Regions from separate parts of the Paenibacillus sp. BIHB 4019 genome, predicted to be linked through region 2. Evidence: predicted binding sites of a transcription regulator. Region 2 holds the regulator's gene; each other region holds the start of a gene.
The links. The regulator Rex, encoded in region 2, represses fermentation and respiration genes when NADH is low (regulators of the CRP and FNR family bind a similar motif). The targets are predictions, from matches to a motif close to TTGTGAAATATTTCACAA.
Positions count from the first base shown of each region.

Region 1: nirB (nitrite reductase large subunit NirB) is a predicted target of Rex. The motif match lies at 1,921-1,938, and genes of this name have one in related genera.
Region 3: BBD42_RS13545 (L-lactate dehydrogenase) is a predicted target of Rex. The motif match lies at 5,423-5,440, and genes of this name have one in related genera.
Region 4: BBD42_RS09170 (DUF1641 domain-containing protein) is a predicted target of Rex. The motif match lies at 4,009-4,026, and genes of this name have one in related genera.

Region 1 covers NZ_CP016808.1:6,827,980-6,835,860, reverse strand. Annotated here, with positions in the region: gene BBD42_RS29690 (sugar phosphate isomerase/epimerase family protein) at 1-756, shown strand, start outside; gene BBD42_RS29685 (Gfo/Idh/MocA family protein) at 799-1,809, shown strand; gene nirB (nitrite reductase large subunit NirB) at 2,006-4,432, shown strand; gene nirD (nitrite reductase small subunit NirD) at 4,448-4,816, shown strand; gene BBD42_RS29670 (hemerythrin domain-containing protein) at 4,854-5,483, shown strand; gene pflB (formate C-acetyltransferase) at 5,553-7,826, shown strand; gene pflA (pyruvate formate-lyase-activating protein) at 7,843-7,881, shown strand, end outside.
Region 2 covers NZ_CP016808.1:5,167,634-5,175,514, reverse strand. Annotated here, with positions in the region: gene BBD42_RS22625 (acetate/propionate family kinase) at 1-97, opposite strand, end outside; gene BBD42_RS22620 (3-hydroxyacyl-CoA dehydrogenase family protein) at 97-969, opposite strand; gene BBD42_RS22615 (AAA family ATPase) at 1,128-2,624, opposite strand; gene BBD42_RS22610 (hypothetical protein) at 2,617-3,159, opposite strand; gene BBD42_RS22605 (hypothetical protein) at 3,306-3,833, opposite strand; gene BBD42_RS22600 (amidohydrolase) at 3,833-5,134, opposite strand; gene BBD42_RS22595 (redox-sensing transcriptional repressor Rex) at 5,115-5,771, opposite strand; gene dinG (ATP-dependent DNA helicase DinG) at 5,768-7,881, opposite strand, start outside.
Region 3 covers NZ_CP016808.1:3,181,514-3,189,394, reverse strand. Annotated here, with positions in the region: gene BBD42_RS13570 (hypothetical protein) at 1-65, opposite strand, end outside; gene BBD42_RS13565 (YwqG family protein) at 260-1,159, shown strand; gene BBD42_RS13560 (aminotransferase-like domain-containing protein) at 1,324-2,553, opposite strand; gene BBD42_RS13555 (iron-containing alcohol dehydrogenase) at 2,786-3,949, opposite strand; gene BBD42_RS32225 (EamA family transporter) at 4,075-5,151, opposite strand; gene BBD42_RS13545 (L-lactate dehydrogenase) at 5,553-6,518, shown strand; T-box leader at 6,584-6,821, shown strand; gene argS (arginine--tRNA ligase) at 6,880-7,881, shown strand, end outside.
Region 4 covers NZ_CP016808.1:2,155,120-2,163,000, reverse strand. Annotated here, with positions in the region: gene BBD42_RS09190 (hypothetical protein) at 71-457, opposite strand; gene BBD42_RS09185 (cation:proton antiporter) at 489-1,637, opposite strand; gene BBD42_RS09180 (MmcQ/YjbR family DNA-binding protein) at 1,824-2,168, opposite strand; gene BBD42_RS09175 (NAD(P)/FAD-dependent oxidoreductase) at 2,284-3,462, opposite strand; gene BBD42_RS09170 (DUF1641 domain-containing protein) at 3,494-3,922, opposite strand; gene BBD42_RS09165 (AI-2E family transporter) at 4,272-5,438, opposite strand; gene BBD42_RS09160 (substrate-binding domain-containing protein) at 5,470-6,462, opposite strand; gene modA (molybdate ABC transporter substrate-binding protein) at 6,646-7,524, shown strand; gene modB (molybdate ABC transporter permease subunit) at 7,521-7,881, shown strand, end outside.

The DNA of each region.
Region 1 (7,881 bases), 1.7 Mb from region 2:
GAGCTGTCGCTTAACGGCACAGGCGAGCTGAGCCTCGCGGCAACGGATCAGGAAATTCGCGACATTAAGGCGCGTCTAGAGGAAGCGGAGCTGGAAATCGCGGGCCTAGCAACGGGACTGTATTGGGATTATGCGATGACGAGCGTGAATCCGGAGACGCAAAGCAAAGCGATAGATGTATGCAAAAAACAACTGGAGCTTGCGGCGGCGCTTGGCGTCGATACGATTTTGGTCATTCCTGGCGCGGTTGGCGTTGATTTTATTCCCGGCAGCGAAGTAACGGATTACGAATATGCGTATAACCGTGCCCAAGAGTCGATTGCGAAGCTCGTTCCTTTTGCCGAAAGCGCGAACGTATCGATTGGCATTGAAAATGTATGGAATAAATTTCTGCTGTCGCCGCTTGAGCTGCGCGGGTTTATTGATTCATTCGGCTCTAGTTACGTTGGCTCTTATTTCGATGTCGGAAACGTCGTGCAAAACGGTTATCCAGAGCAGTGGGTACGCATTTTGGGCAATCGGATCAAGAAGGTTCATTTCAAGGATTACCGTCGCCAAGCGGGCGGGCTGCATGGTTTTGTCGACCTGCTTGCAGGCGATGTGAATTATCCAGCTGTCATGGAGGCGCTGCAGGCGATCGGCTATGACAATTACGTCACGGCCGAAATGATTCCGCCGTATACCCATCATGCGGAGCAAATTATTTTTAATACTTCCAAAGCGATGGATGCGATTTTGGGCCGCGGAAACGGCTAACTCATTTCGCCAAAAGCTTTTATTTGATAAGGGGGATTCACGATGTTAAAAGTAGGTCTTATCGGTTTCGGTTTTATGGGACGCATGCATTTCGACAACTATGTTCGTCTTACAGAAGAGGGCGCGCCAGTACAATTGGCAGCGATTTGCGATCTGATGATCGAGGAATTGAAAAATGGCAAAGCTTCCGGCAATATGGCGACGGGCCAAGAGGTTTATGATCTATCGCCGTACAACCTGTATGACAGCATTGAGAAAATGCTCGAAAACGAGGAACTCGACATCGTCGACATTACGCTGCCGACTTATTTGCATGCCGAGCTGACCTGCTCCCTGCTGGAAAAGGGGCTGCATGTGCTTTGCGAGAAGCCGGTAGCCGGAAATTCCGCTGATGGCTGGAAAATGGCGCAAGCAGCTGAGCGCACAGGCAAAACGCTGATGATCGGCCAATGCTTGCGCTTCTGGCCAGCCTATGAATATTTGAAGACCGTCGTGGACGATAACCGTTTTGGCGCGGTAACGGGCGGTTATTTCTTCAGAGGCTCTGCCGCCCCTAAAGGCTGGTTCCTTGACGGCAGCAAGAGCGGCGGGGCTGTACTGGATATGCATATCCATGATACCGACATGATCCACTGGCTGTTCGGCAAGCCGGAGCAAGTATCGACGCTCGCTCGCAACGTCATTCCAGGCAGCGGCTACGATACGGTATCGACAAATTACGTCTACCCGGACGGCAAAGTGCTGAATGCGCAAGCGGACTGGACGCTCGAAGGCGATTTCGGCTTTGCGATGACGTATCGCGTCAATTTTGAAGGCGGCAATCTGCTGTTTGAGAACGGACAGGTTAAAGTAAATCCCAACAACGAGCCGGGCTTTGTAGCTGATCTATCGCCGGACATGGGCTATTACCGCCAAATCAAATATTTCCTTGAATCGGTAAACGCAGGTACGCCTGTATCCGTCTGTATGCCGGAAAGCGCTGTAGGCACGCTGGAAATTATTGAAGCAGAGCTTCGCTCGGCTGATGAGCGCGGCGCGTTAATCCGCCTGTAAGCATGCATTTGGAGACAAGTCAGCTAGCTTGAAGGCCCATGAAAATATAGGCTAGCCCCTTACGCTATAGACAATGGCGGCAAGGGGCTATTTTAATTTTAATCGATGATTTTGTGAAAAATATCACATAACTCCCGATCATTGTTGTTTATACTGTTGGTGAGTACGATGAAAGCTGGACAGGGAGGCGATTGCAATGGGAATCACACGGCAGAAGCTTGTGCTGATTGGCAATGGGATGGCGGGTATAAACACGCTGGAGCATATACTCAAGCTGTCCCCGGAGCAATATGACATCACGGTATTCGGCAGCGAGCCGCATCCAAACTATAACCGGATCATGCTTTCTTATGTTTTGGAAGGCAGCAAAACGATGGACGATATTATTTTGAACAGCTGGACCTGGTATGAGGAGCATCAGATTACGCTGCATACGGGAACGACTATAACCTCTATTGATACGCAGCAAAAAATCGTTTTTGCGGACAATGGGCTGTTCGCAGCCTATGACTGTCTAATTATAGCAACAGGCTCGAATCCCATTATACTGCCCGTTCCTGGGCATCAGAAGCAGGGCGTCGTAGGCTTCCGCGACATCTCGGATTGCAGCGTCATGCTGGAGACAGCGAAGCAATATCGCAATGCGGCCGTGATTGGCGGCGGGCTGCTTGGATTGGAAGCTGCCAAGGGCTTGCTCAATTTGGGCATGAACGTGACGGTTATCCATTTGATGGCGGATTTAATGGAGCGCCAGCTTGACCCGAGCGCTTCGGCGATGCTGAAGGCGGAGCTGGAGCGGCAGGGACTGCATTTTCTTATGGAAAAGCAGACGGCGGAAATTTATGGCGGCGAGCGCGTAGAGGGACTGGCATTCAGCGATGGAACGAAGCTGGAATCGGATTTTATCGTCATGGCAGCAGGCATACGGCCTAATACGGCTTTGGCTAGCGCGAGCGGCATTGAAGTGAAACGAGGCATCGTCGTCGATGATTACATGCAAACGTCGGCGGAAGGCGTGTACGCTGTTGGCGAATGCGCCGAGCACCGCGGCGTTTGCTATGGCTTGGTCGCCCCGCTGTTTGAGCAGGGGGCTGTACTCGCGAAGCAGCTATGCGGCGTGCAAACGAAGCCTTACGAGGGGACGCAATTGTCGACGAAGCTGAAAATTTCGGGCGTTGATGTATTTTCCACTGGCGTATTTTTGGATCAGCCGGAGCTGACGGTTATTCGCAAGCAGGATGACTGGAAACAGCAATATAAGAAGCTGCTGCTTAAGGGAGATACCATCGTTGGCGGCGTGCTTTATGGCGATGTCAGCGATTCGAGCCGAATTCAGCAATGGGTGCGCGAAGGGGCGGCGATGACGGACGCTATTTATGCGGAGCTGATGGGAACGGCCGGCACTGCGCTGTCAGCCGCTGATCGCGTAGCGCAAATGGCCGACGATGAAATCGTATGCGGCTGCAACGGCGTATCGAAGGGGAGCATCGTAAAGGCGATTAAGGACAACTCGCTCACCACGGTCGATGAGGTGAAGGCATGCACTGGGGCTGGGCGTTCGTGCGGCGGCTGTGTGCCGACGGTTAGCCATTTGCTGCAATATGTGCTAGGAGACGAATATGCTGGGCAGAAAACCAAGACTGGCATTTGTGGCTGCACCGACCTGAGCCGCGATGAGATCGTAGCTGCGATAAAAGAGAAGCATTTGACGACTGTGAAAGAGGTCATGCATGTACTAGAGTGGCATCAATCGGAGGGCTGCTCGAAATGCCGTCCAGCGGTCAATTATTACTTGGGCATGCTGTGGCCGCAAGCGCATGAGGACGAGAAGGATTCGCGCTTCGTCAATGAGCGGATGAACGCCAACATTCAGAAGGATGGCACCTACACCGTCGTGCCGCGGATGTACGGCGGCGTGACGACGCCGGAGGATTTGAAGAAAATTGCCGATGTAGCCGTGAAATATGAGGTGAAAATGGTCAAAGTGACCGGAGGCCAGCGGCTTGATTTAATCGGGGTCGCGAAAGAGGATTTGCCGCTCGTATGGAAAGAGCTGGATATGCCCTCGGGCTATGCGTATGCGAAGGCGCTGCGCACGGTGAAAACCTGCGTCGGCCAGCAATTTTGCCGCTTCGGTACGCAGGACTCGATCGGCATGGGCATTCGGCTGGAAAAAACGTTCGAGCGGATCGATATGCCCGCCAAGTTCAAAATGGCCGTGAACGGCTGTCCACGCAACTGCGCGGAGTCGTGTACGAAAGATATTGGCATCGTCGGCAATGACGGCGGCTGGGAAATGTTCGTTGGCGGCAATGGCGGAATCAAGCCGCGCATCGCCGAGCTGCTGTGCAAAGTGAAAACGGATGAAGAGCTTGTGCAGATGGTGGGCGCTTTTACCCAATATTATCGGTTGACGGCGAACTATTTGGAGCGCACCTCGGAGTGGGTGGAGCGTTTGGGCATTGAGGCGATTAAAGCAGAAGTCGTTGACAATATGGACCGCCGCCGCGAGCTGTATCAGGATATTTTAGCCGTGCTAGCCGAGCTTCAGGAGCCGTGGAGCGCAGCTCTAGAGGAGCAGGGGGAAAGCAGCTATCTGTTCGAAGCCATTCAATTGAAATAGGAGAGGAGCAGCCAAATGACTACACAGGTAAACAAGGATTTGACCTATATTAAAATCGGCACGCTTGAAGATTTTCGCGAACGGATGGGGCGGGTCATCCGCTTGAACGAGAAGGAAATTGTTGTGTTTCGTACAACGGACGGCACCTTGTATGCACTGGACAATCGCAGTCCTCATCGCAGGGGAGGCCCACTGGCGGAAGGCATGGTATCGGGACATTTTGTGCTGGACCCGCTATACGATTGGAAGATCGCACTGGATACCGGGCAGGTGCAGGCGCCAGATACTGGCATGGTGCCAACTTATCCTTTGAAGATAGAAGGCGAGGATGTGCAACTGGGGCTAACGCTGGAGCAAGCGGGCCAGCTCGCACTGGAACGATAGAAGCTCGTATTTTAAGCGAATAAAGGAGGTTTATCTATTGAATACGGCAACGGTTAACAAGGAGGGCGGTCAAGGCAAGAAGGGCTTTGGCGAATGTGCTTGCTGCAGCGGCAACCATCTATTGCATGCGCTTTTGGAGCAGAAGGAGAGGCAGGACGTCGGCATTCAGCCGGAGAAGCTGAAACCGGCAGATTGGAGCAAGCAGTCCATTGCCGGGATGGTGCGCCAGCTCATGTTTGGCTACCATCTGTTTCTCAGAGCCGAGCTGCCGTTGCTGCATGAATTGACCACGCTTATTACGAGCGTTCATGGCAGCGAGCACCGCCAGCTGATTGAGCTGCAGCAGCGCTTTCATGCTTTAAAGGTTTTGCTGGAGCAGCATTTGATCGACGAGGAGGAATGCTTTTTCCCGCTCATTCTGAAATATGAGCGGCGAAATTCCGCTTCCGCATTCAGGCAGGCGAAGCAAATGGTCGAGAAGCTTGAAGGCGACCATAGGCGTATCGGCAATATGCTGCTGCATCTTAGGCTGGCTTCGGCGCATTATGTGCTGCCGGATGATGCGTGCGAGGCTTTCGCTTATACGTACACGAGGCTGAAGCAGCTGGAAGCGAAGCTGCTGGAGCATATCCGGCTGGAAAATCATTATTTATTTTATAGATTGTGATAATTTTCACATTTTAATAAAGAGTCCGGTTTTATACTGAAGCTATAAAGGATATGGGAGGCGGAGAAGATGGCTGTCAATCAAACGGATCGCATTAAAGTGGCAGAATCCGCGGGCGCTTGGCGGGGCTTTGCAGCAGGCAAATGGCAGGAACGCATTGATGTAAAGGATTTTCTGGATCATAACATCCAGCCTTATACAGGCAATGAGGAATTTTTGGCGGGAGCCACCGAGGCTACTGGCGAGCTTTGGCAAAAAATCCAACAGCTCGTCAAGCAGGAGCGGGCGAACGGCGGTGTGCTGGATATTGACCTGCATACGGTTTCCAGCATTACCGCCCATGCGCCCGGCTACATTGACCAGAAGAAGGAGCAGATTGTCGGGCTGCAAACCGACGCGCCATTGAAGCGCTCCATTCAGCCCTTCGGCGGCATCAAAATGGTCGTCGATGCGTGCGAGGCCTACGGCTTCGAGCTTCCCGCCGAAATGGTCAAAATGTTTACCGAGGTTCGCAAAACCCATAACCAAGGCGTATTCGACGCTTATACATCAGAGATGCGGGCGGCGCGCAAAGCGGGCATTATTACAGGGCTGCCGGATGCGTACGGACGCGGCAGAATCATTGGCGATTACCGCCGGGTAGCCTTATACGGGGCTGATCGTCTCATCGCTGGTAAGAAGCAGGAGCTGCTGCTGCTGGAAACAGGCACGATGACGGAGGAAACGATTCGCGACCGGGAGGAAATTTCCGAGCAAATCCGCTCGCTGCAGGAGCTTAAGCAGATGAGCCTTGCCTACGGCTGCAACATCTCCCGTCCGGCAGCTACGGCGAAGGAAGCGTTCCAATGGCTGTACTTTGCTTATCTGGGGGCGATTAAGGAGCAGAATGGCGCGGCGATGAGCCTCGGACGCGTCTCCAGCTTTCTCGATATTTATATCGAACGCGATCGGCTGGAAGGAAGGCTGACGGAGGAGCAGGCGCAGGAGCTGATGGATCATTTTGTCATGAAGCTGCGGATCGTGAAGTTTTTGCGGACGCCAGACTATAATGAGCTGTTCAGCGGTGACCCGACCTGGGTGACAGAGTCGATTGGCGGCATGGCGGTCAATGGCCAGACTAGGGTGACGCGCAGCTCCTTCCGTATTCTTCATACCCTATATAATTTAGGCCCGGCACCGGAGCCGAATTTGACCGTACTATGGTCAGCAAGCCTGCCGGAAGCGTTCAAAAAATATTGCGCCAAGGTATCGATTGAAACGAGCTCGATTCAATATGAAAATGATGACATTATGCGCCCGCAGTTCGGCGATGATTATGGCATTGCCTGCTGCGTCTCCGCGATGCGGATCGGCAAGCAGATGCAATTTTTCGGAGCGCGGGCGAATTTGGCAAAGGCGCTGCTCTATGCGATTAATGGCGGCGTGGATGAGGTTTCCGGTGCGCAGGTTGGGCCTGCATTTGCTCCGATAACGAGCGATTTGCGCCTCGATTATAAAGAGGTAATGGGCAAATACGACGCTATGCTGGAATGGCTGGCTGGTCTCTACATGAACACGCTGAACATTATCCATTACATGCATGACAAATATGCGTATGAGCGGCTGGAGATGGCGCTGCATGACCGCGAAATTTTGCGTACGATGGCTTGCGGCATTGCGGGCTTGTCTGTTGTGGCAGACAGCTTGAGTGCGATCAAGCATGCGGTTGTTATACCGATTCGAAATGAAAATGGCATCGTTGTCGATTTTGACATTCAGGGCGAATATCCGATGTATGGCAACAATGACGAGCGGGTAGACCGGATCGCCGTACAGCTGACCGAAACGTTTATGAATAAGCTGCGCAAGCATCGCACTTACCGCGGCGCATTGCCAACGATGTCGGTGCTGACGATTACATCGAACGTCGTGTATGGAAAGAAAACGGGCAGCACGCCAGACGGGAGAAAAGCCGGAGAGCCTTTTGCCCCGGGCGCTAATCCGATGCATGGCAGAGACCGCAAGGGCGCGCTTGCCTCGCTTGCATCCGTTGCCAAAATTCCGTACGAGGATTGTCTCGACGGCATTTCCAATACGTTCTCGATCATTCCGAAGGCGCTCGGCAAGGAGCCGCAGACGCGCATTAACAATCTGGTGTCGCTGCTCGACGGTTATGCGGACAGCTCCGGCCATCATTTGAACGTTAACGTGTTTGAACGGGAGCAGCTGCTGGATGCGATGGAGCATCCGGAAAATTATCCGCAGCTGACGATTCGCGTATCGGGCTATGCCGTCAACTTTATTAAGCTGACCCGCGAGCAGCAGCTCGATGTTATAAACCGTACGTTCCACGGCGCAGTATAGAAAGGAGGCCCCACGCATGCTAGGCAGAATCCATTCCTTTGATACGTTTGGAACC
Region 2 (7,881 bases):
GTTCAACTCGGCCGCTTGCCAGCACCGATTCATCGCGCATGTCATAAAGCTGATATTTTAGAGAAGAGCTTCCTGCATTAATAACGAGTACTTTCATTAGATCCGATCCCCATCCTTGTCATATTTGAAAAAGCCAACGCCTGTTTTCGCACCCAGTTGGCCAGCACGCACCATTTTTTTCAAGACGATGGAAGGGCGGTATTTGAGCTCGCCATATTCGCGGAACATGCGGTCCAGTGCAGCAAGCACCGAATCGAGGCCGAAGCGGTCTGCCATCTCGAAAGGACCGTGCTGGAAGGAATAGCCGATACGCATCGCGCTATCGATGTCTTCCGCAGAAGCAACGCCTTCCTCCAATACGTGCAGAGCTTCGTTTATGAACAAGCAAATAAGGCGGGAGGTTACGAATCCGGGAGATTCAAATACCATGACGCCTTTTTTATGAATAATTTCTTCAACGAAATGTTTCGTGCTCGTAAAGGTATCCTCGCTCGTTTTAAGGCCACGAACAATTTCCACCAAATCGATTTTGAGTACCGGATAGATGAAATGAAGCCCAATCACCCGTTCCGGATGTGCAGATGCACTAGCCAGCTCCGTCAAGCTGAGCGTCGACGTATTGCTCGCCAAAATAACATCAGCGCCGCAAATGTCGTCTATTTGGCTAATGACAGCCTTCTTGCTTTCCAAGTCCTCGGTAACCGTCTCAATGACAAGCTCGCATTCGGCCAGTGCATTATAAGACAATGTCATATGAATACGATTCATAATCAGCTTCTTCTCCGCCTGTGTCAAAGCCCATTTCTCGATTTGTTTATCCAGGCTAAGTTCGATCATTTGCCTGCCATATGTCAATCGTTCTTCCGAAATCTCGATTAAATGAACGTCCAGCCCATTAGAGGCCAACATTTCAGCAATACCCTGGCCCATTGTTCCTGCGCCAACTACGCCAACTTTTTTGATAGACATGATTCTCTCCTTGTCGTTTCCCTACACCATGTAAATGAGAAACATTCTCTTTATAGTTATGTTCAATGTTTATTATAACGGTTTTCTGAAAAAAAAGAAGACAGACATGTCGTCTGCCTTCAAATTGTAATAAATTGAGGATTATTCATGCTGAATTATTATGCGCTATGTGACAACTTCTTAAGCAATTCACGAAATTCAATGCCGCTGAGCGTTTCTTCACGGATCAGGACATCAAGCGCGTCCAGAAAAACTTGACGCTTCGTCGCCAGCATCGCAGTCGTCTTGGCCATTAAATCGTCAAGGATAGAGCGATTGATCTTCGCCCAGGCATCAGGAGTCATCATTTCGGGATGAATTATGCCAAGCTCCGTTAAGCCTGATTCGACGAGCGTACGAACGATGTTCATCGCCTGATCAAAGTCGCCACGCGACCCCGTGCTGCGATTGCCGTAGAAGATTTCCTCAGCCGCCGCCCCGCCAAGCGCAATCATAATTTGCCCATTCAGAAAATCCCTCGTGTATAAATAACGATCCTGCTCGGGATTATGACGCACATAGCCTAGCGCCTGACCACGCGGGGACAAGGCAACCTGAGATACGCTGCCCGGACGCAGCAGCTCTGCTGAAATCGCATGGCCGAGCTCATGCAGCGCCACACGCTCGCGCTCCTCCTTCGTCGCCTCGCGATCCGTCTTCTCGCCCATCATGACCTTGTCAATCGCCATAGCCAGATGCTGCTCTTCAATGACCTCGCTTTGCTCCCGCATCGCATAAATGGCGCCTTCGTTCATGACGCTCTCAAGCTGTGCGCCGGAGAAGCCGAACGACTCAGCAGCTACTTTCTCCAGCTCCACCGTATCGGCAAGCGGCTTGTTGGCCGCATGGATATTCAATATTTGATAGCGTGCTTTTTTGTCCGGCAGTTCTACACCAATATGGCGGTCGAACCGTCCGGGCCTAAGCAGTGCGCTGTCGAGCATTTCTTTACGGTTCGTTGCCGCAATAATGAGCAGCCGCGGCGCCGTATCGGCATGGATGCCGTCCATTTCCGTAAGCAGCTGATTAAGCGTCTGATCATATTCCCGATGCTGTCCGCCATCGCGTTTGCCGCCGATCACTTCGATCTCATCGATAAAAATAACGGCGCTTTCCTTGCCCGCTTTCTTCGCTTTCGTCCGCGCTTCTTTGAATAAGTCACGAATCCGGCCTGCCCCGACGCCGACGTACATCTCCACAAATTCACTGCCCGAGGCAGCTAAATAAATCGAATCGGTATATTGCGCGGCTGCTTTCGCCATTAACGTCTTCCCGGTTCCCGGAGGTCCCGTCAGCAAAATCCCCTTCAACGGCCGAATGCCGAGCTTGCTCAGTTCCTCATGCCGAACTAGAAAATCGAGCGCCTCGATCAACTCCTGCTTGGCACGCTCCTGTCCGCCAATTTGCTCAAAGGAGAATGGCACGCTGTCCGATACCTTCCGCCGCTTCGTACCTGAAGCATGCGCAAGCTTTCCTCTGCCGGTTGCTAAATAAACGACAGCAGCAGCGATAATGACAAGCAGCACAAAAGGCATTAAATTCACATTCACAAATAAAAGAAAGGCAATCAATACCGGAATAAAACCAATTGCGATTTCGATGCCGTATTTACGCATAACTGGACACCTCCAGCTGTGCGGCTACACGCGGAAGCACGATATACTTCGTAGCCGTACCATCTTTCAGCGTAATATATACATTGGTGTCATCCATATCGGTTACAGCGTGAACACCTGAATGTTCATCCGCCAAAGCTTTCAGCGTCTCAGGAATAGTCGAATAGTTTTTGTGCTCCATCGCTTCAGCCACTTTGAATAGAGACGATGACCACAGCTGATCCAGCTTGGCGTTCGAGCTTGTATTCGCAATATCGAGCTGAATGTCGCGGCTTCCAATGACAGATTTGCTTTGCTCCGCTATCGTTTCATATACATGCTTTAAATCCGCTCCAGCTGAAAGCGTCAGCGGGAAAGTAATACGGTCCGTATCCATAATAGGTGTCTCGGATGAAGCAATGCCTTCTATTGAATCAACCGCCTTGGCAAGCGGAGCTGCGAATGCAACCTGATGATAAATAAGCCAGCCTCCAAATAAAACGAGGGCGGACGCAGCAGCTGTTATCAAAATCGGCATAATCTTGAGTTTGAACATCGTAAAAATCCCCCTCTCAAAATGACGGTGATATGCCAAACGCATATCCACTCCGATACACGAAAGTATATCACATCGCCTGTTGAATAAGGGGGTGTAATAATAGCCAGCAATTCCAACTGTTACAGCTAAGGCATCCATTACAGCTAGGACGCCTTGTCACCTACCAAACTATATTTCTTCAAAAATGCGCCATCGCGGAACGAATAATACGCATAATAATATTTCGTAATCGCTTCATCACGGCTATAAAAAATTTCCCACACCGGTTCGCCGTTCAGCAAACCCGGCTGTGTTCTTTTAATATCCGCATCCGGCTCGCTGCCCAGTAAAGCAGTATCTGCCTGCTCTTGTGTAATATGCTCAGTCGCTTTCACCGTGAGCACAGGACCTTCCGCTGTCGTCAGAAATACATAAACGTCTTGTTCATCAGCCGTATTCCCTTTTACAACCCAGGAAATGCCATCCCACACCTGCTTCGTCATCCCGGTAACTTCCGTCAACTGTGCGGCTTCAATCGCATGCGCTTTAATCGGCGCTTCCTCTGCCCATAAATCCTTATGCACGGCACGGTAATAAACAATCGTAACGGTCAGCAATGCGATAATAAAAATAACTGAAATAAAGACAGCCCGTTTTACCGTCCAAAACGGCTTTCTCGTTCTCGCCCGCATTATGCCTTCAACAGCCTCTCGAAGCTCGCCTGAGCATCGTGACGAATTTTCTCCTCATCGAGCAGCGTGCATTCGCCATCCCGTACAACCTGGCGGCCGTCCACCCAAACATGCTTAACGTCGCGGCCAGAGCCAGCGTATACCAAATGGGACACTATATCCGTCTGTGGATAAAAATGCGGCTGTTCAATATCGATTGCGATGAAGTCAGCCTTCATGCCAACGCGCAGGCGGCCAATGGAATCCTCCTGCCAAATGGAGCGAGCGCCGTATACCGTTCCCATACGCAAAGCTTCAATCGCTGGCACAACTGTAGGGTCGCCAGAAACACCTTTATGCAGCAAAGCCGCAAGATTGATTTCCTTGAACAGATCAAGATTGTTGTTGCTTGCCGCGCTGTCCGTGCCTAGCGATACAGTTACACCTGCGCGAAGCAAAGCAGGAACGCGGGCAATGCCGCTTGCCAGCTTGAGGTTGCTGACCGGGTTATGCGATACGGCTACTTTGCGTTCAGCCAGCAGCGCAATTTCCTCGTCATTCAAATGCACCGCATGAGCAACGAGCGCCGGACGCGAGAAGAAGCCTAAATTGTCGAGATGCTGAACGGGACGAACGCCATAATCGCGAACGTTTTGTTCTACTTCGGCAATCGATTCTGACATATGCGTATGCAGCGGCAAATCATAATCATGCGCGGCCTGTACAAATTTCTCAATATAATCTGGCGGGCATGTATAAGGCGCATGCGGCGAAATCATCGTCGTAATCCGGCCATCGGCCTTGCCGTTCCAATCGCGTGCGAAAGCAATCGCTTCCGCCAGCTTCGCTTGCTGTACATCCTCCGGGCAAAGGCCGATGACGCCGCGCGTCAGACAGCCGCGAATGCCGGACTGTTCAACAACTTCGGCTAGCTGGTCCATGCGGTCATACATATCCACGAAAGCCGTCGTACCGGATTTCAGCATTTCCACCACGGCAAGCGCGCTGCCTGCACGGGTATCGATGTCGATGTATTTGCCTTCCATCGGCCACATTTTTTGCTCCAGCCATACTTGCAGGTTTTGATCATCGGAATAGCCGCGCAGCAAAGTCATAGCCGCATGTCCATGCGTGTTTACTAGACCCGGCATAAAGGCAAGCTTGCTGCCATCCAGCTTTTGCACATCGGCTTGCAGCCCAGTTGGAGCTTCTGCTCCGATATATGTAATGCGATCATCGGTTACAACCATATGCCCTTGCAGCACATGCTCGCCGTCCTCCATCGTTACAAAACGTCCATTTTCAATCCAAATTTGGCTCATTTTCGTCATCCCTTTCCCTCTCCAAGTAATATGCCAGACTTAGCAGCTCTTTCGTAAAGTCAGCATGATGAATGCGAATTTCCTCTGGTACCTTCAATATCGCTGGGGCAAAATTAAGCAAGCCTTCAATGCCAGCGTCAATGAATTGATTAGCGACATTTTGCGCTTCAAATCCGGGAACGGTTATAATGCCGATCCGGATATTGTTTTCCTCCACCGTTTGTTTCAGCATATCCATCGGCATAACGGTCAAATTATTAATTTGCGAGCCGATTTTCGATGGATGCACATCAAACACCGCGATGATTTTCATATTGTCTTTGGAATATTTATTATAATTGCACAGCGCATGGCCTAAATTACCCGCACCGACAAGCGCGACATTTATCGTCTGGTCAAGCTTGAGAATTTGGCGAATCTTCTCAATTAAATAAGTCACATCATAGCCGATGCCCTTACGGCCAAAATCGCCGAAATACGCCAAGTCCTTGCGGATTTGCGCCGGATTCAAATCCAGCTTGACGCCAAGCTCCTGGGACGAAACGGTTTGCACCTCCCGGTTGTTCAGCTCGTTCAGCACTTGCAGGTAAATGGGGAGGCGTCTTACGACCGCCTCCGATATTTTCGTCTGCTTCACCCGTTCTCCTCCTCCCTCTCGGCACCAAGCCATTCTTTCATTCTCGGTACAATTTGCTCGATATGCATATGCTCAATTTTCGGGCCAGGCAAGGAATACAGAAAATGCTTGCCATAATACGTTTCTATCACTCGCGTATCATAAATAATGACAATCCCTTTATCCTTCGCCGTTCGCACGAGCCTGCCGAATCCCTGCTTGAAGCGAATAACCGCTTGCGGAATCGACAGCTTCATAAATGGATTTTGCTTTTGGCGCTGCAGCAATTCCGACTTCGCTTCCAGCAGCGGATGATTGGGCGGTTGGAATGGCAATCGGACGATGGCAAGGCAAGTCAAGGCTTCGCCTGGAATGTCAACGCCTTCCCAAAAGCTGCTTGTACCAAGCAAAACGGACTCTGGCTGCTGCAAAAAACGCCGCGTCAGCTTCGTACGATTGCCGCTGTCGATGCCTTGGCCCAGCACTTGAATGCTGGTGGCCGCGAGCGCCGCTTTAAGCGGGTCATATACCTGCTTGAGCATTCGGTAAGAGGTGAACAGCACCAGCATTCTGCCATTGGTCTGCTGCACCGCATCTGCCAAAGAAGAGACGAGCATTGAAATAAATGCGGGCTCGCCCGCCGAGCCTTTAAGAACAGGGAAATTGCGCGGTATAATGACGAGCGCCTGCTCCCGGTAATTAAACGGCGATGCCAGCTGTACGGTGCGCAATCTGCCCGCCTCTTCAAAGCCGCTAAGTCCAAGCTGCTCTTCGGCAAACTGGAATGACTTTTGCACCGAAAGGGTAGCTGACGTTAAAATAATGCTGTCCTTCACATCAAATAAATACTGCTGAAGCTGGCTGCTCACATCAATCGGCACCGCATAAAGATGCAGCGAGCGATGCTTGTAGGTCATGTTGGCTTCCAGCCAGAATACGTCCGTCGTCTGATCGACTTTCATAAAGCTGCGCAGATCATCCTTAACTCTCGTCAAATCGCGCAAAACGCCATTCAAGTCCGTTACAAGCGCCTGTACGGCCAGCTCATCGATGCGGTCTTTAATTTCCTCGGACATTTTCTCAGCTGTCTTCAGCACGCGTATGAGCTCCGTATGAATATTGGTCTCTTCGGCGAGCACTTCGGACCAGCCTTCAGGCAGGCTGTCGCCTCGCAGGCGATAAACGGATTGATTGTTTTCACCCGTCGCGTCAGGAGAAGCTTGCACAAAGCTGTACAGCATTTCAAAGAGCCTCTCCCAATGCTCCTTCACTTCCGTGAAGGTCGGGATAATGGTGTCAATCGTCTCAAGCCAGCCTTGAACCCGCTCATCGCTTTCCTGCTGAAGATGAATGCGCAACGAGGGCAGCAAGCCGGAACGACTATCCTTGAACATCCGGGTTATCGCATTCGTTATCGAATAATAGCCGAGCTGCATGCCTAAATGCTTGCTTGCTACTTCCTCCACATGATGTGCTTCATCGACAATCAAATGGCTGTAAGTCGGCAGCAGCCGATGATCCGCTTGAATGTCTGTAAACAGCATGGAGTGATTCGTAATGCACACATCGGCAATATTCGCTTCATGCTTCGCACGATGGTAGTAGCAGCGTTTAAACCAAGGACAAGCCCGGTTCAGGCAGGAATCTGCATCGCTGGCAACGGTGGACCAGAAATCAGTCCCCTTGTTGCTGAAATTCAGCTCTTCCTGATCGCCTGTTTCCGTCTCGCCCAGCCAAACGACCATTTGCGAGGCTGTAATCGCATCATCAACGGGGGACATCATATCCCTCGTATTTATTTTACTTTCAAATTTGCGCAGGCACAAATAATTCCCTCTGCCCTTGAAAATAGAAGCTCGGAACTCAATCGGCAAAATCTGTTTAAGCAGCGGCACATCGCGATGCCTTAGCTGCTCTTGCAAATTAATGGTATGCGTGCTGACGACTATCTTCTCATCTTGACGGATACCATAATAGAGCGCTGGAATCAGATAACCAAGAGACTTTCCTGTACCTGTACCCGCTTCAATGAGCAAATGGCGTTTGCTATCCAGCGAATCAAACACTTCATGAAACATCGTCGTCTGAGCTTCGCGTTCTTCATAATTCGGGAATTGCTCAATAAAACGCT
Region 3 (7,881 bases), 2.0 Mb from region 2:
TGGCCAACCGTATCCGTTAACGTCTCGGCATTCCAAGCTTTACTCCAGCTTTTCAATTCTTCCATCTGTCTATCAGCCCCTTATTTCTATCGTACTTTGAGTTAGGTAAAACATTACATAGGAAAATATACCCTTTTATCTGCAATCTCTATCTAGCGCGCCATACGAATTTGGTAAGCTTTCCTCGCAGCAGGGTAATGGTTCAATACGACTTGATTTTTGACGACTTACTCAATCCCAGAATGGAGGATTTATGCTTATGTCCAATTACCTTAACGAACAGCTGTCACAAGCGTTGGAACAATTGCTGAATGAGCATCAACTATCTCCCGCTGCCGAAAAATTGCTCCCGCAAGCCCGCAGCACAGTGAGGCTGTCTGCAATAGAGCCTGATTTATATGAGAAGGTCGGCAACTCGCGCGTCGGCGGCTATCCAGACCTTCCGCAAGCGATGGAATGGCCGACGGAATCGTCTGGCAAGCTGATGACCCCGCTCGCCCAGCTGAATATGGCGGACATAGCGCCTGCATGCAGACAGGGCTGGCTGCCGGAAGCAGGCATGCTTTATTTCTTTATCGGCATGGACGAAGCGGCTGCGAACGTCGAGCACCGCATTATTTTTGTCGAATACCCGCAGCAGCTTGCTCTACGCCATCCCGAGACGGCAACGATTCTTGAGGATATTTATGAAACGTCGTTTCATCCTTACAAAGCCGCAGCCTTTTCAGCGGTCGAGCTGCCGAACATGCCTTATGTGGATTATGAAGTCATTGATTTTGAGGAGGGCTCGACCGACCGCTATTTTGAGCTTGCCGCCGAGATGCAGGGGGATCGCACAACCCATTGGGGAACGATGTTCGGCTATCCGGCCGGGCAGCATCACGATGCTGAGGAGGAAGCGGCACTGTTCATTTTGGCAGATAAGACGACCGAAAATGACAGCGAGAAGGCGATGAAGCATTTGATGGACAGGCTCCATGGAAGCCGGGAGCGGGCCGAAGCGGAAATCGCGGATATGATTATGCTGCTGGAAATAGACAGCAATGAACTAGTCGGCTACCAGTGGCAAAATGCTGGCGTCATTCATTTTTTCATTCGAAAAGAGGACCTGCTGGCTCGCAATTTCAGCCGCACCTACTGCTCGCTGTATTCCAGCTAACCTTCACATCGATAGGAGCAAAGGGAATATTAAAAAAGCGCGAAGCTTCGCCTCGCAGATTTTCTGCTGACGGAGAGGCTTCGCGCTTTATGTCGGGAATCGAATAAGGTGGATCTCAAGAGGGTACGGATCGCCAGTTACGCCCCGGCCAGTTAAGCTCGGATCTAGGCTTGCAGCTCGGGAACAGCTTGCTGCGCCGCTAGGCCTTGCAAAGCTTCATAATAAGCTTCTGCCAAAGCCTTAATGCCGCGTTCGATCTGCTCCGTGTTGCAGAAGCTAAAGCACAGCCGCAAATGGCGGGAGCCCTGCCCATCCGCGAAAAAAGCATTGCCCGCCACAAAGCTGACGCCCTTCGCAAGCGCTGCTGGCGCAAACTGCCGCACATCCACCTGCTCGTCAAACGTCACCCAGACGAAAAATCCGCCATCCGGCGCCTGTACCGCAATATGCTCCGCAAATTCCCTCCTGAGCGCTTGAATCATCGTATCGCGCTGCAATTTATAACGCTCGGCAAGTTTTGCTACCTGCTCATCAAACCCATAATGCTGCAGCAATTCGCCAACAACCTCTTGGGTAAAAGGATTAAGCTGGCTTCCCAGCGACAGCGTCGCCATATGCGTAATGACCTCCGGTGCGGCAATTGCCCAGCCGAGGCGCAGTCCAGGGCCTAGCGTCTTCGAGAACGTGCTGACATAGATGACCTGCTCAGGCGCAAACGAATAGATCGCAGGAAGCGTCTCCCCGCTAATGTTCAGCTCGGCATAAGCATCATCCTCCAAAACGAGGAAATTGTAGGCCACCGCCAGCTCCGCAATTTTCCGCCTGCGCTCAAGCGACAGGCTCACACCCGTCGGATTATGATAGTTCGGCATGCAGTACAGCAGCTTCGGTATCGGCTCATTGCTTGCAGCTGCCTGCTTCAAGGCCGCTTCCAGCAGCTCGACCTGAAGGCCCTCCTCATCGACGGGGATCGACTTGATGACTGCACCCGCTGCGCGGAACGCCTGCAAGCCATTAAAGAAGGTCGGCCCTTCTACCCAAGCCTCATCCCCCGGGTTTAGCAAAATTCGCGCGGTCAGGTCAATGCCTTGAATGGCGCCAAAGGTCGGAATAAAGTTTTCTGCCCCAGCATGAATGCCGAACTTGCGGGAACGTGCCAGCACCCAATCCCTGACGCGGGCTGGCCCCTTCGCTCCCGAATAATGGAGCGCATCCGCCCGGTCCCATTTAAGAGCTTCCGCCGCCGCTGCATGCAGCTCCTCAACCGGCAGCAAGTCCGTTGCCGGAAAGCCGTAGGACAAATGAACATGCTGCGGGTCTGTCACCTTCGTTCCGCCAATTGATCGTGCGGGCAAGTTGCGGGCAAAACGATACGCTGCTGCTTGATCTCCCATCTGAAAAAGCCTCCTCTAATATCCGATTATTCCGATTATTTTATATGAATTTAACTTATCACTCCATATATGCAGCGGTCAACGGCACGGATAATAGAGATTTTCTATTCCATCATTGAAATTTCAAGGATTGGAGCACAACTGACCCCCTTGCTCGCCAGAAAAAAAAGCACTCAGGCGTGCTGCTTGCGCAGCAGTACCTGAATGCTTTATAAAAGCTTGACTTCCTGGCTTACAGGCTCGCCGTCAAGATGCTCTTGACCGCTTCCTTGTCCAAGCTCTTGAAGGAGCCGATTGGGCCGAATACGGTCGCTTCCGCCGCCATTCGGTCAATGTTCTCGCCCCCAATGCCCAGCTCGCCAAGTGTTGCAGGCTCGCCAATGCGCGTAAAGTAGGCGCGTGTCGCTTCGATACCCGCAAGCGCCACTTCCTCATCGGATTTGCCGCTCGGATCGATGTTCCATACCCGTACCGCATATTGCACGAAGCGGTCAATACGCTCTTGATACACATGCTTCATCCAGTTAGGGAAGATGATCGCAAGTCCTGCGCCATGCGCGATATCATAAATCGCACTTACCTCATGCTCAATGCCATGCGACGCCCAGTCCGTCACGACGCCAATCGGCAGTGTGCCGTTGAGCGCAAAGGTGCCAGCGAGCAGCAAATTCGCTCTGGCGTCATAGTCGGAGCCGTTTTCGATTGCTTTTTCCCCATTTTCAATGACCGTTTGCAAAATGGATTCTGCAAAGCGCTCCTGCAGCGGCGTATTGGTCGTTAGGGAGAAATATTGCTCGAACACATGCGACATGATGTCGACGATGCCGTTCGCCGTCTGATCCTTCGGCACGGAATACGTCAGCTTCGGATCAAGAATCGAAAACTTCGGATAAACAAGCTTGCTGCCGAGGCCGCGTTTTTGCTGCGTTTCCCAGTTGGAAATAACCGCGTTGCCGTTCATTTCCGAGCCGGTAGCGGCAAGCGTCAGCACGGTGCCGATCGGCAATGCCTCTTGGATGACTGCTTTGCGGATCGTGAAATCCCACACATCGCCATCATAGAGCGCCCCAGCCGCAATTGCCTTGGAAGCATCCAGCACGCTGCCGCCGCCTACGGCGAGCACGAACTCGATTTTTTCGCTGCGGCAAATGTCGATCCCTTTATTAATTGTCGTCAGGCGCGGATTCGGCTCCACGCCAGACAGTTCATGAACGGTTGCGCCAATGCTATTTAATTGGGAAATCACTTCGTCATAAAGCCCCGAACGCTTGATGCTTCCGCCGCCGTATACGAGCAGAACTTGCGTCCCGTATGGCTTGACCAGCTCTCCAAGCTGCTGTACCTTCCCTGCTCCGAATATGAGCTTGGTTGGGTTGTACAATTCAAAATCTTTCATAGTAAGTGAAACCTCCCGTTAAGTAAAATAAGTGAACGGTTGTATTATAACACTTTCACTGAGTTTTCTAAAGTTATAGACGTTTCGTACTTAACTCGCCTGTATTCAGCGCGGTCCGCTTCACATTAAGAGCCATACAAACGCAAGAGCAGGATGCCTGCGAACGCGGTTGAAATCCCGATCGTCTCCAGTTTGGAGAACCGCTCCTTCACTACAAACCGCGTATAGAGCAGTACAATTAGCACATTAAGCGCCGTTACGGCCGACACCAGCCCCGCCTTCCCCACATCAAAGGCCGTCACAATAAACATCATGCCCACAGCATTGGTAATGCCGACCGCCATCCCGACGGAAAACGTGCGGCGGAAGCTCCAGCTGCGTTTGCCTGCTGTGCCTGCCCGGTTGGCCGCTGGAACTGCCGCGCTCACGATTGGCTGAGTGCTTGGACTCGCAGTCCCGTTTCTGGCGCCGCCCGTAATATCAGTTTGAACCACATTAACAATATTAAGAACAGCAGGAGCATTAAGAGAATGAACAGCATTAAGAGTCGTTGCAGCGGCACCTGCCGCTATCTCCTGCGCTGCTTGGCCTGCTGCCGCAGAAGCAGCACGTACGGAGCGCAGGTCGCGCAGCCACCAAAGCCCAAAGCAGATCGAGCCGCTGCTGAACATGCAGACAAGCGTCGGAAACAACGGCGCATCCATCATCGTCGACCATTTTCCCGATAAATCGTTTCCGGCAAACAGCAGCATCGCCAGCAGCCCCCATTGCGCTCCTTGCAAATTGCCACGGGTAATATCATTGGAATAACGCACCAGCAATATACCCGCAATAATGATAATAAAGGAGCTGAGCTGCGCAATATTGAGCGTCTCGCCCCATACCGCGAAGGCGACAACGACGACAATTGCCGAAGGAAGCGCGGTCAAAATCGCAACAATAGAGGCTTTGCCCACGGCAAAGCCCTTGAACATGCTCGCATTTGCTCCGAAAGAGAGCAGTCCCATCTGCACGCCAATAAGCGATGAAACGGTGAAAGATGCTCCAGTCGCCAGCGTACAAACAAGTGTAATCAGCGCCCCTGAGAAAAATACACCGCACAGCAGCGCATTGCGATTAAGCGCCTGCTGGCTCGTCCAATGATACAAAATCCCCCGCAGCCCAAAGCTCGTCGCCGCCAGCAAGGATAATACAAGCCACATGAAATCCATTCCTCCATCTGTGTCTGCCCACATATACTTTCCCTATCATGACAGCTGAAAGTTAGATTGTAAATGTACGAAAATAAGCGGTTTATCTATATTCAACCTTAGGACTTCCGACCTGTACAGTGTGGACAATCCTCCCTGTTCACTTGTGGATAAGTATTGGAGGTGGCGGAAAATACTCCATTTGAACACTGTTGATAATGTGCATAACTCTGTGGATATGTTGACAAGCACAGCGCTATCCTCCATTGGCTGGCAGATCAAAATGTGCATATTTTCACGCTTTTGCTTCCATGTGACATAGACAAACATGGATTGAACATGGCCGTCACATCATGGGCTGGATGCCGCATATAATAGCGTAACGAGGTTAACGGCGGAGGAGATGCATAAGGATGGCAAACAAAGCGCGCAAGGTCGCCATTGTAGGAGTCGGTCAGGTCGGTTCAAGCTGCGCGTATGCCTTAATTAACCAGTCGATTTGCGATGAGCTGCTGCTCATTGACCGCACGTTCGACCGGGCCTACGCACAGGCGCTCGATTTGTCGCACAGCATGGACTTTGTCCATGGCCGCACAAAGGTTGCTGCTGGAACGCTGGAGCAATGCGGAGATGTGGACGTTATTCTTCTATGTGCCGGAGCATACCCCGTCGGCAGCGACGATCGGCTCGATGTGCTGCATACAGTGCGCGAGATTTATGAAACGATGATTCCGCGCATTATGAACAGCGGATTCAACGGAATTTTTGTAGCGGCCGCCAATCCTGTGGATATTGTGACGTATGTCGTGTGGGAGCTGTCCGGCATGCCGCGTTGCCAAGTGATTGGCACCGGAACGTCCATCGACTCCTCGCGGCTCAAGACGCTGCTCTGCGAGCATTTTCCTGTGGATGCCCGCAGCGTGCAGGGCTATGTGCTTGGAGAGCATGGCGAGTCGCAGTTTCCCGCCTGGTCGCATGTGACGGTTGGCGGCAAGCCGCTGCTGCATATTTTGGCCCAGCATCCCGAGCGCTTCGGGCATGTGAAGCTCGGAGCGCTCGCGGAGCAGACCCGCAATGCCGGCTGGGAAATCTATACGCGCAAAGGCTCGACCAGCTTTGGCATCGGCAATGCGCTGGCACATATTACCCGCTCTATTCTAAACGATGAGCATCGCATTATTGCCGTGTCTGCGATATTAAACGGCGAATACGGCCAGCGGCAAGTATGCGCCGGAGTCCCTGCCATCATCGCCCGCTGCGGGGTTAAGGAAATCGTCGAGCTCAAGCTGACGTCGCGGGAGCAGCGGCTGATGGAGCGCTCATGCTCGATTATACGCCAGGCAATTGAGAGCCTATGCCTCGTAACCGAGAAAGAATAGCTGCAAGCTTGGCCGATTAAAAACGGATTGATTTTTCTGATCGTATCCGATATGATAGCTGTTAATTAACATCAAGGAACGGGAGAGTAACCTATATGGGTGCCATTTCAAGCGAGCCGGGACAGTGGGAGCCGGCAATGGACAATTAGGTGAAGCGCACCCGGGAGATGGCGGCCTGAAACGAGCAATCGTGCTAGGGACGTCCGGTTCAGCACCGTTACAACGGCGAGATGCCCCTCTATGCTTCTGTGCGGAGGCGGCAACAAGAGTGGTACCGCGGGGATAACAGGCCTCGTCTCTTATTTTTAGAGACGGGGTCTTTTTTGCGTGCCGCTCTGGCCTGAACGATTATTTGGAGAGGATGATGATGATGCTGTTAATGGACAAAATTGCGCTGGCTTTGGCGAAAGCCCTCGCTCTGCCCGAAGCAGAAATTCGGCCCCTGCTGGAATACCCGCCCGATGAGGAGCTTGGCGATGTCGCCTTCCCCTGCTTCACGTTAGCTCGCACGATGAAACAAAGCCCCGCTAGCATCGCTGCTTGGCTTGAGCCCCTGCTGGCAGATGCGGGCTGGAGCGTTCGGGCTGCCGGACCCTATTTGAATTTCAAATGGAACCGGGAGCTGGCAGCCGCGCAGCTTATTGCAGATTGGAAGAGCGGAACCCTCATGCACGCAGCCATTGGGAATGGAGAGCGCGTCATCATCGACATGTCTTCGCCCAATATTGCGAAGCCGTTTGGCATTGGGCATTTGCGCTCGACGATGATCGGCAATGCGCTGTACCATATTTTGCGCAAGGTTGGCTATGAGACGGTCAGCGTCAATCATTTGGGCGATTGGGGCACGCAGTTCGGCAAGATGATTACCGCCTATCTGAAATGGGGCGACGAGCAGCAGCTTGCAGCAGATCCCATTAAGGGCTATTTGGAGCTGTATGTGCGTTTTCACGAAGAGGCAGAGCAGCATCCCGCGCTGGAGGATGAGGCGCGCAGCTGGTTCGCCAAGCTGGAAGCTGGCGATGCTGAAGCGATTCGCTGCTGGAGCCAGTTTATTGCCGACAGCCTGAAGGAGTTCAATAAGCTGTATGCACGGCTAGGCGTGAGCTTTGACCATTTTCTCGGCGAAAGCTTCTATAACGATAAAATGGACGCCGTCGTCCAGCAGCTTCAGGAGCAGCAACTGCTGGAGGAAAGTGAAGGCGCACAGGTCGTCCGGCTGGATGAGCATGAGCTGCCGCCCTGCCTCATTCGAAAATCCGATGGCACATCCATCTATGCGACGCGCGACTTGGCGACCGCCATATATCGCCATGAAGAAATGAAGGGCAGCGAGCTGCTGTATGTTGTCGGCTCGGAGCAATCG
Region 4 (7,881 bases), 3.0 Mb from region 2:
TAAAATAAAAACGGGGTGCATCTCTTAAATGAGAAGCGCCCCGTTTTTTCGAATGTTTGGTCCCCCTGCCTCATGACGGAGACCATGTACGATGAAACCCTGAAATGATGGAGAATACAACGAGCGAGCAGACAAGCGAAAGCGGAACAGCGCTGCCCGTTAAATAGCAAATCCCCCCGATTAAAAGGACACCTGCGCTGTTAAACACCACAAACTTTATGGCTGCTCTTGCCTTAGTACGGCCTATACGAAATGCAGCATAATGGAACGCACACATAAGAACATGTATGACGTATAAACTAGCAAAAAATATAAAGAACACAGCAAAACCGAAATCCCCATTGATGTCCGTATCATGAGATAAAAAATAATAATCCGCTTTGATCCATACAAAGCTGTAAATCGCGCTTAAAATAAAGGACACTGCGCTGACATTGACGATAAATTCTTTTTGCAATTTCCCCATAACCGGCTCCTTCTCAATAGCATTAGTTAGCTGGCTGCTCCCGCTTGAACAGCTGCTTCATGAGCGGCGGCGTGACTAACGTTGTCACCATAATAACGAGTACGACCGGGGTAAAATAAGCCTGCGGCAGCAGCGCCGACTGCAAGCCGGAAGCGGCGATAATGAGCGCTACCTCGCCTCTTGATATCATTCCTGCCCCAATTCCTATGGACGAGCGCATATTGAAGCCTGTGAGTCTTGCTCCGGCTGCGGCGCCGAACAGCTTCGTCAGTATCGCAACAACGGATAATAGAGCGATAAACCCTATTTGCTCGCCGATTCCCGCAAAAGTAACGTTAAGCCCAATGCTGATGAAAAAAACAGGTACAAATAGCGAATAGGCGATCGGCTCGATCTTCGTTTCAACCGTATGGCGAAGCGGCGTTTGCCCAATCGCAATCCCCGCAGCGAATGCTCCGATAATGCCAGCAACGCCCATAGCGTCTGCGAAATAAGCGAAGCCGAAGCAGATAACCAGCGCAGCGCTTATCGCTGCCTCTGTAACCGGGAAGCGGGCCAGCCGCTTCATGACGATCGGCACCAGCCACCAGCTCGCGGCAATAATAACAGCAAAGAACAGCACTTTTTTCCCGAGCAGCAGCGGAATCGAGACATCTCCTCCTGATCCAAGCAAGCTCATGACCACAGCCAGCAAAACAACGACTACCACGTCATCTACAACCGCCGCTCCGAGTATCGTCGTGCCTTCTCTAGAGCTCAGCTTGTTCATTTCCTTCAACGTTTGCACCGATATGCTGACCGAGGTGGCGGAGAGCAGCAGCCCTAGAAAAATCGCCTGCGCGGAGGATAAGCCGAACAAAACAGCAGCCCCATATCCTCCGGCGAATGGCAAAATAATGCCCCCTAGCGCCACTGAAAATGACGCTTTCCAGTCTTTACGCAGCTGCTCCAAATCCGTCTCAAGCCCTGCGATAAACATGAGCAGCAGCACGCCGATTTCTGAGAAATGAGCCAGCCAGTCGCTATTGTTTACCCACCCAAGCAAGGCGGGACCCACGACTATGCCTGCAAGCAGCTTTCCGAGTACAGCAGGCTGGCCGGCCTTGACGGAGAGTGCCCCTGCTATTTTGGACACCGCGATAATTAGCATTAACGTTAAAATAAATTCCATTTTATTTTCCTCCTTATTTGCAGCAAAAAACATAAAAAAGAGCCCGCATATATACGGGCTCTTTACAAGCAGACAGAGAAATCCCGTTGTTGACAGACTCCTCCGAAAAACAGCTTTTTATTCAATTAAACGCTCAATACTTTTATTATACCTAAAATGAGCCTCAAAGACCATACTTTCCGCCCATTAACTGCCGCTCAAGCTCTCGCGTACCGCCTTCGGAAGCGACTTTACAACCAGCTCATAGGAATGGGTGATCATGCTCTCGACCTCGTCTTGCTCCAAGCTGCCATCGAGCAGCACCGTATTCCAGTGCTTCTTGTTCATATGGTAGCCAGGGATGACCGCCGCATGCTGCTCGCGTAAATTTTCAGCAATGACAGGGTCGCATTTGAGCGATATCGATTTCCGGTCGTCAGAAATCAAAGCAAACATCTTTCCCTCAACCTTCATAACCAGCGCTTCCGGTCCGAAAGGATAATCTTCATAAGCGCCCTTCTTGCCGAGGCAAAATTCAACATAATGCTCCATACCCGTTGTCCCCCTTTCTCCTTATCGTACCATCTTCAAGGGAACAAAATAAAGTCCTCGCCCAAACAGCTGCTGCCGTTTAAACGAGGACTTATTATGGTTATTAATTCATTAATTAGTAAACAAGCGAGAACAAGCCGTTAACATGCGACAGGTAACGAACGTTACTTGCTTCTTTCATCAGGGAAGCTGTAGTGCCTCTCAGACGAAGCTGGCTTGCGCCAACGGTTCCGATTGCATCTTTGCGGCCAAGGCTCGCAAGAACGCCGGAGTTAACGAATGTAAACGATTTTTGCGGCAAGCCTTTGGATTGCGCGAACAGGTTGTAGCCGATTGCTTCGCCCATTTGCCATGCGATTTGTGCACTTGGCGGATATGGACGGCCGTCTGGGCTAAATACAACTGCGTTGTCGCCAGCCAAGTAAACTTCAGGGTGCGAAGTCGATTGCAGGAACTCATTGACTGTAGCGCGTCCACGGTTTACTTCAATACCGCAGTTTGCTACAACAGGGTTGCCTGTAACGCCGCCAGTCCATACGAATGTGTTAGCCACAAGCGTTTGACCGTCTTTCAAAATAACTTGGTTGCCTTTTACTTCTGTAACCGCAATACCCATCAGCAATTGAACGCCGCGTTTTTCAAGGCTTGCTTTCGCACGGTCAACAAGCTCCACAGGGAAACCAGCCAGAATCGACGGGCCTGCTTCAACGTTGTATACCGATACTTCGCTGATGTTAACGCCGTACTGCTCACACCATTTTGGCAGCATGTCGGCAATTTCACCGATCAGCTCAATACCAGTCAGGCCGCCGCCGCCAACAACGATCGTTGCGTCAGCTTTGTCTTTGGATTTTGCATATGCAGCAAGACGCTCTTGAATGTGCGCGCTCACGCAGTTTGCTTCCTCAACCGATTTCAGCGTCAGGCTGTTCTCTTCAAGGCCTGGGATGCCGAAAAATGCTGTTTCGCCGCCAAGAGCGATAACAAGCGTATCGTAGGAAGTTTTTGCACCGCTGGAAAGGTGAACTTGCTTCTGGTCCGGATCAATTTTGTCGACTGTGTCGATAACCAAATTGATGGATTTATCTTTGAACAGCTTCGTCAGCGGCAAAGCGACGTTGTTCTCATGAACGCCGCCAACGGCCAGACGATGCAATTCCGTTACGATTTGGTGCGATGGAATACGGTTAACAACGGTAATGCTTGCTTCCTCGGGAGACATATATTTGCGAGTTGTCAATGCGCTCAGCAAACCGCCATAACCGCCACCCAAAATCAAAATATGCTTAGACATACTGATCCTCCGTTCTCATTCTGATCCGATCTTAACGCTGTTTGTTGCGCTCTGCCAATACATCCAAGAACGATTGCGCGAAACGCAATGTTTGTTGGACCTGAGGATCTTTCAGCATTTTGAGAATGCCGAACAGACCGATTGTCGTAGGCTCTGCATGTGCACGATCATTAGCTTCTACAGCAGCCGATGCAATGCCTTTGGCTTTGTCCGTAATTGGCTTAACGAATTCCTCGATACCATGCTTCATGTCGCCCATAAGCACTTGGTCATTCGCTACAGTTGTTGCCACATCATAAGCTTTGGTCATCAAAGTAACCATTTCAGCAAGCTTAGGCAAGCTTTCTACCAGCTGATTCAGCGAGCTTTGGATTTCCGGTTTAAGCAATTGCTCCAGAACGTCCAGTTCACTACGTACAGATCCCGTCTGTACTTCTTGCTCTGTTAATGTTTCCGACATACGAAAAATGCCTCCCTTGCGTTGATTGTTGCATGATTAGTTAAACGCCGTTACAACTGCAAGCCGCCTCTGAAAAAAGCCTGAAATTGTGAAATGTTTCACAATAAGGATGCATCATTAGAGGGACTTGACCACACTCATGTTCATTTTATTCCTTTGCGACAAAAACTGCAATTACAACTTTTAGTTACTTTTGAAAAGTTCAAACATAAACGGCATTGCCGCCCCTTAAAGGCGCTGCCGTTACGCTTTGAAATAGAGGAAAATGTTGTGCAGCCAGATTATGCATCCTTATATTTTAATAAAAAGACTGCTTTTGCAAGCAGCCCTTCGTTTTATAATGCTTATATTATAGCTTAAAATCATTATCCGCATTCACTTCCTCCGCTGCGTAAAGCGGCGAACGCGCCTGCAGCCAGTGGAAGAAATTCGTCGCAATCACTTTCAGCACCGCATAACCTGGAACGGCTAAAATAATGCCCGCCAATCCAAACAAGTTTCCAGCGGTCAAAATGACGAAAATAATCGTAATGGGATGAATATGCATGCTTTTTCCCATAATTTGCGGAGAAATAAACTTTCCTTCGATAAGCTGGACAATCGTCCAGATCACAAGCATTTTCAGCAGCATGACAGGTGAGGTTACCATCGCAACAATGAGCGCTGGCGTAATCGCGATAGCTGGGCCCAGATACGGAATGATGGCTGTACATGCGGCAATCAGCGCCAGCACCAGCGAATATTCAAGCCCAATGATCAAATAACCAATATACAGCAGCACCCCAATGCAGAAGCTTACAATAATCTGACCTCTTATGTAACTGCTGATTTGGCCGTTCATTTCGCCCATAATGCGCTTCGTGTGCGCTCTCATGTTCGTTGGCAGAATAGCTGCAATATAATCCGGCAGCCTTTTGCCATCTTTTAATAAGTAGAACAAAATAAATGGCAGCGTAATGACCGCAAGCACGACATCTTTAAGCGCCCCTACGAATGAGCCCAAACTTTGCCATACGCCATTCAGCAGTTCAGTCGCCCGCTTCGCAATATTGCCGCTTAAATCCGACGGGTTAACATTGAGCCACCGCTCAATATCCCGCAGGTCGCCGCTGTGCATCAGCTCATCAAACTTCGTTCGCAACTGATCCCCATAGCCCGGCAAATTATCGACCAGACTGACGATCTGTGTAGTTACAAGCGGAATGACCACCGTCATCAAAATCGTAAGCAGGCCTAAAATAACCGCAAAAATCACAAAGATGGAATAAACACGCGGAGCCTTCTTCGTCTCCAAATAATCCACAATCGGATTCAGCAAATAATAAGCTACACCCGCCAAAATAATCGGCAGCAGCACCGTCTTGAACAATACAGCGAGCGGCGTAAACACGTAGGAGATTTTGCTCATGACAAAAATATTCAGACTAACCAGGAGCAGCACGAGCAAAAATATGACGAATTTATTATTTAAAATAAACTGTACAAACCGTTCTTTTCCTGTTTTAAAATGGTCCATCCGCTGTTCCTTCTTCCTGCTTATGATGTTCTCAGCTTTCTGCAACGATTTCTCCCGTACGCGTCAAGTCATACCCTTCGATGGCTCCCAACTCCTGCTTGAAGCTTTGCGACCGTAAAATGCGAATGACCGCATCAATGAAGAGTTGATTGTCCGGCTTCTTCAGCATAACCAGGTCGTATTGCTCCTGAACGAGTGGAATATAGGTAAGGCGGGAGACGATCGCTGCAGCCCTCTCCGTTCCAATACCCACATCTGCCTCGCCTGACGCAACCTGAGCCGCTACTCCAAGATGGTTCGTCTGCTCCTGGTCATAGCCTATTATGGAAGCTGCCGGAATACCATGCAATCGAAGCTGCTCATCCAGCAGCACGCGAGCACCGGCCCCGCGCTCCCGATTTATGAGGCGAAGTCCTGGCTTCGCCAAATCGGCCCAGCTTGCCAGCTTAAGCGGATTGCCCTGCTGCACGAACAAGCCTGCGCTCCTCGCCAACATATGAACAACGATATAAGGTGCCCCAATCAATAGTTTACGAATATAGGGAACGTTATATTCCCCTGTATCGCCATCCAGCAGATGCGTGCTGACGATGTCAGATTCTCCCCTATACATTGATATCAGGCTGTCCATGCTGCCGACATAGGAGCGCAGCGGGCGCAAGCCGGGTCCCTCCCGCTCGATATGCTTGGCCAAAATATCCAGGCTCATATCTTGCCCGGTAATGACAATCGGGCGTCCCCCGCCAGCCGTTGACAAGGCAGCGTTTCGGTCCGATAAATCCAGCGCTTTCGCGTATGGAGCGCCTTGCTGCTGGGAAGCCATTGGCTTGCCGGCAGGCGCACTGGCTTGGAGGCCTTTTGCCCGCAGCTTGTACGCTTCCAGATCGGAAGCGTCAATCCGCATCTGCTTGCCTACCCGGTAGGAGGGCAGATCTCCTTTTTTAATCAAATCGTATACGGTTAGTTTGGAAATTTTCAGAAGCTTGGCAATTTCTTCAGTAGTATATGAGATGTCAGCGGACATATGGGATCTCCTTAGCCTCGTCCAGCCCAGGTCGCAGGTTGAATTCGGTTATTATTTTCATACCTTTAATTGTAGCATAATCTATTTCAAACCTCCCATCTCACTTTACAGTCGAATTGACACCAGTCTATAATGATGTTTAGTTATAAATAGATATAATAAACTATATTTGGAGGAGAGTTTATGCTTACACCTTTCAAGAAACCTGCTGTACTATTTTTCATGTTGGCTGTGCTGCTTGTATGCGCGGCATGCGGGGCGAACAATACTGGAACGGCTGCCTCAAACACAAGCGCAAGCAGTCCTAGCGCTGCTGTTGCAGAATCCGCATCTCCGCAGGCGAGCGAAGCTCCTGCACCTGCCGAGAAAGTAGATTTAACGATCTCTGCTGCTGCCAGCTTGACCGATGCCCTTCAAGAGCTCAAGCAAGCTTATGAAGCTGCGAATCCATCCATTACCTTAAACTTTAACTTCGGCGCATCCGGCGCATTGCAGCAGCAAATAGAACAAGGCGCCCCGGCTGACCTGTTCCTCTCTGCTTCTTCCAAAAACCTGAAAGCGCTCGTTGAAGGAGGATTTATTGCGGAAGACCAGCAAATGAAACTTCTGGCTAACGAGCTCGTTATTGTAACGGGAGCTGACAGCAAAGTGAAAGTATCCGCTATTGCTGATCTCAGCCAAGATACCCTTGGCAAAATCGCAATCGGTATTCCAGAGAGCGTGCCTGCCGGCAACTATGCAATGGAAGCTTTGACGAACGCTAAGCTGTGGGACAGCCTGCAATCCAAGCTTGTCCAAGCGAAAGACGTGCGCCAAGTGCTGCAATATGTAGAAACAGGAAATGTAGACGCTGGTTTCGTCTATCGTACAGATGCGTTGACTTCCGATAAAGTGACAATCGCTGCTGCTGTTGATCCAGCAACTTATACGCCAATTGTATATCCAATCGGTATTGTGAAAGAAACGAAGCATCAAAGTGAAGCGGAAGCTTTTTACGCTTACCTGCAAACAGAAGATGCCATGAACGTATTCACTAAATACGGGTTCTCCGCGGCGAAATGATTGGGGCAGGCATAGATTGGCCCGCATTTTGGACGCCGATCCGGCTTTCTCTACAGGTTGCCTTACTATCGAGTGTCGTAACCCTTTTGCTAGGGGTCCTTATTGCAAGATGGATGTCAAAAGCAAAGTTCAAAGGCAAGCTGCTGCTTGAGACGCTATTTATGCTGCCGCTTGTACTGCCGCCGACGGTCGTTGGTTTTCTGCTGCTTGTGCTGCTCGGCCGCAGAGGCTGGATGGGCAAGCTGATCGAGTGGGTGTTTCATGCTCCAGTCATTTTCACCTGGTGGGCGGCGGTTATCGCCTCCATAGTCGTTGCCTTCCCCCTCGTCTACCAGACGATGAAGGTTGGCTTTTCCG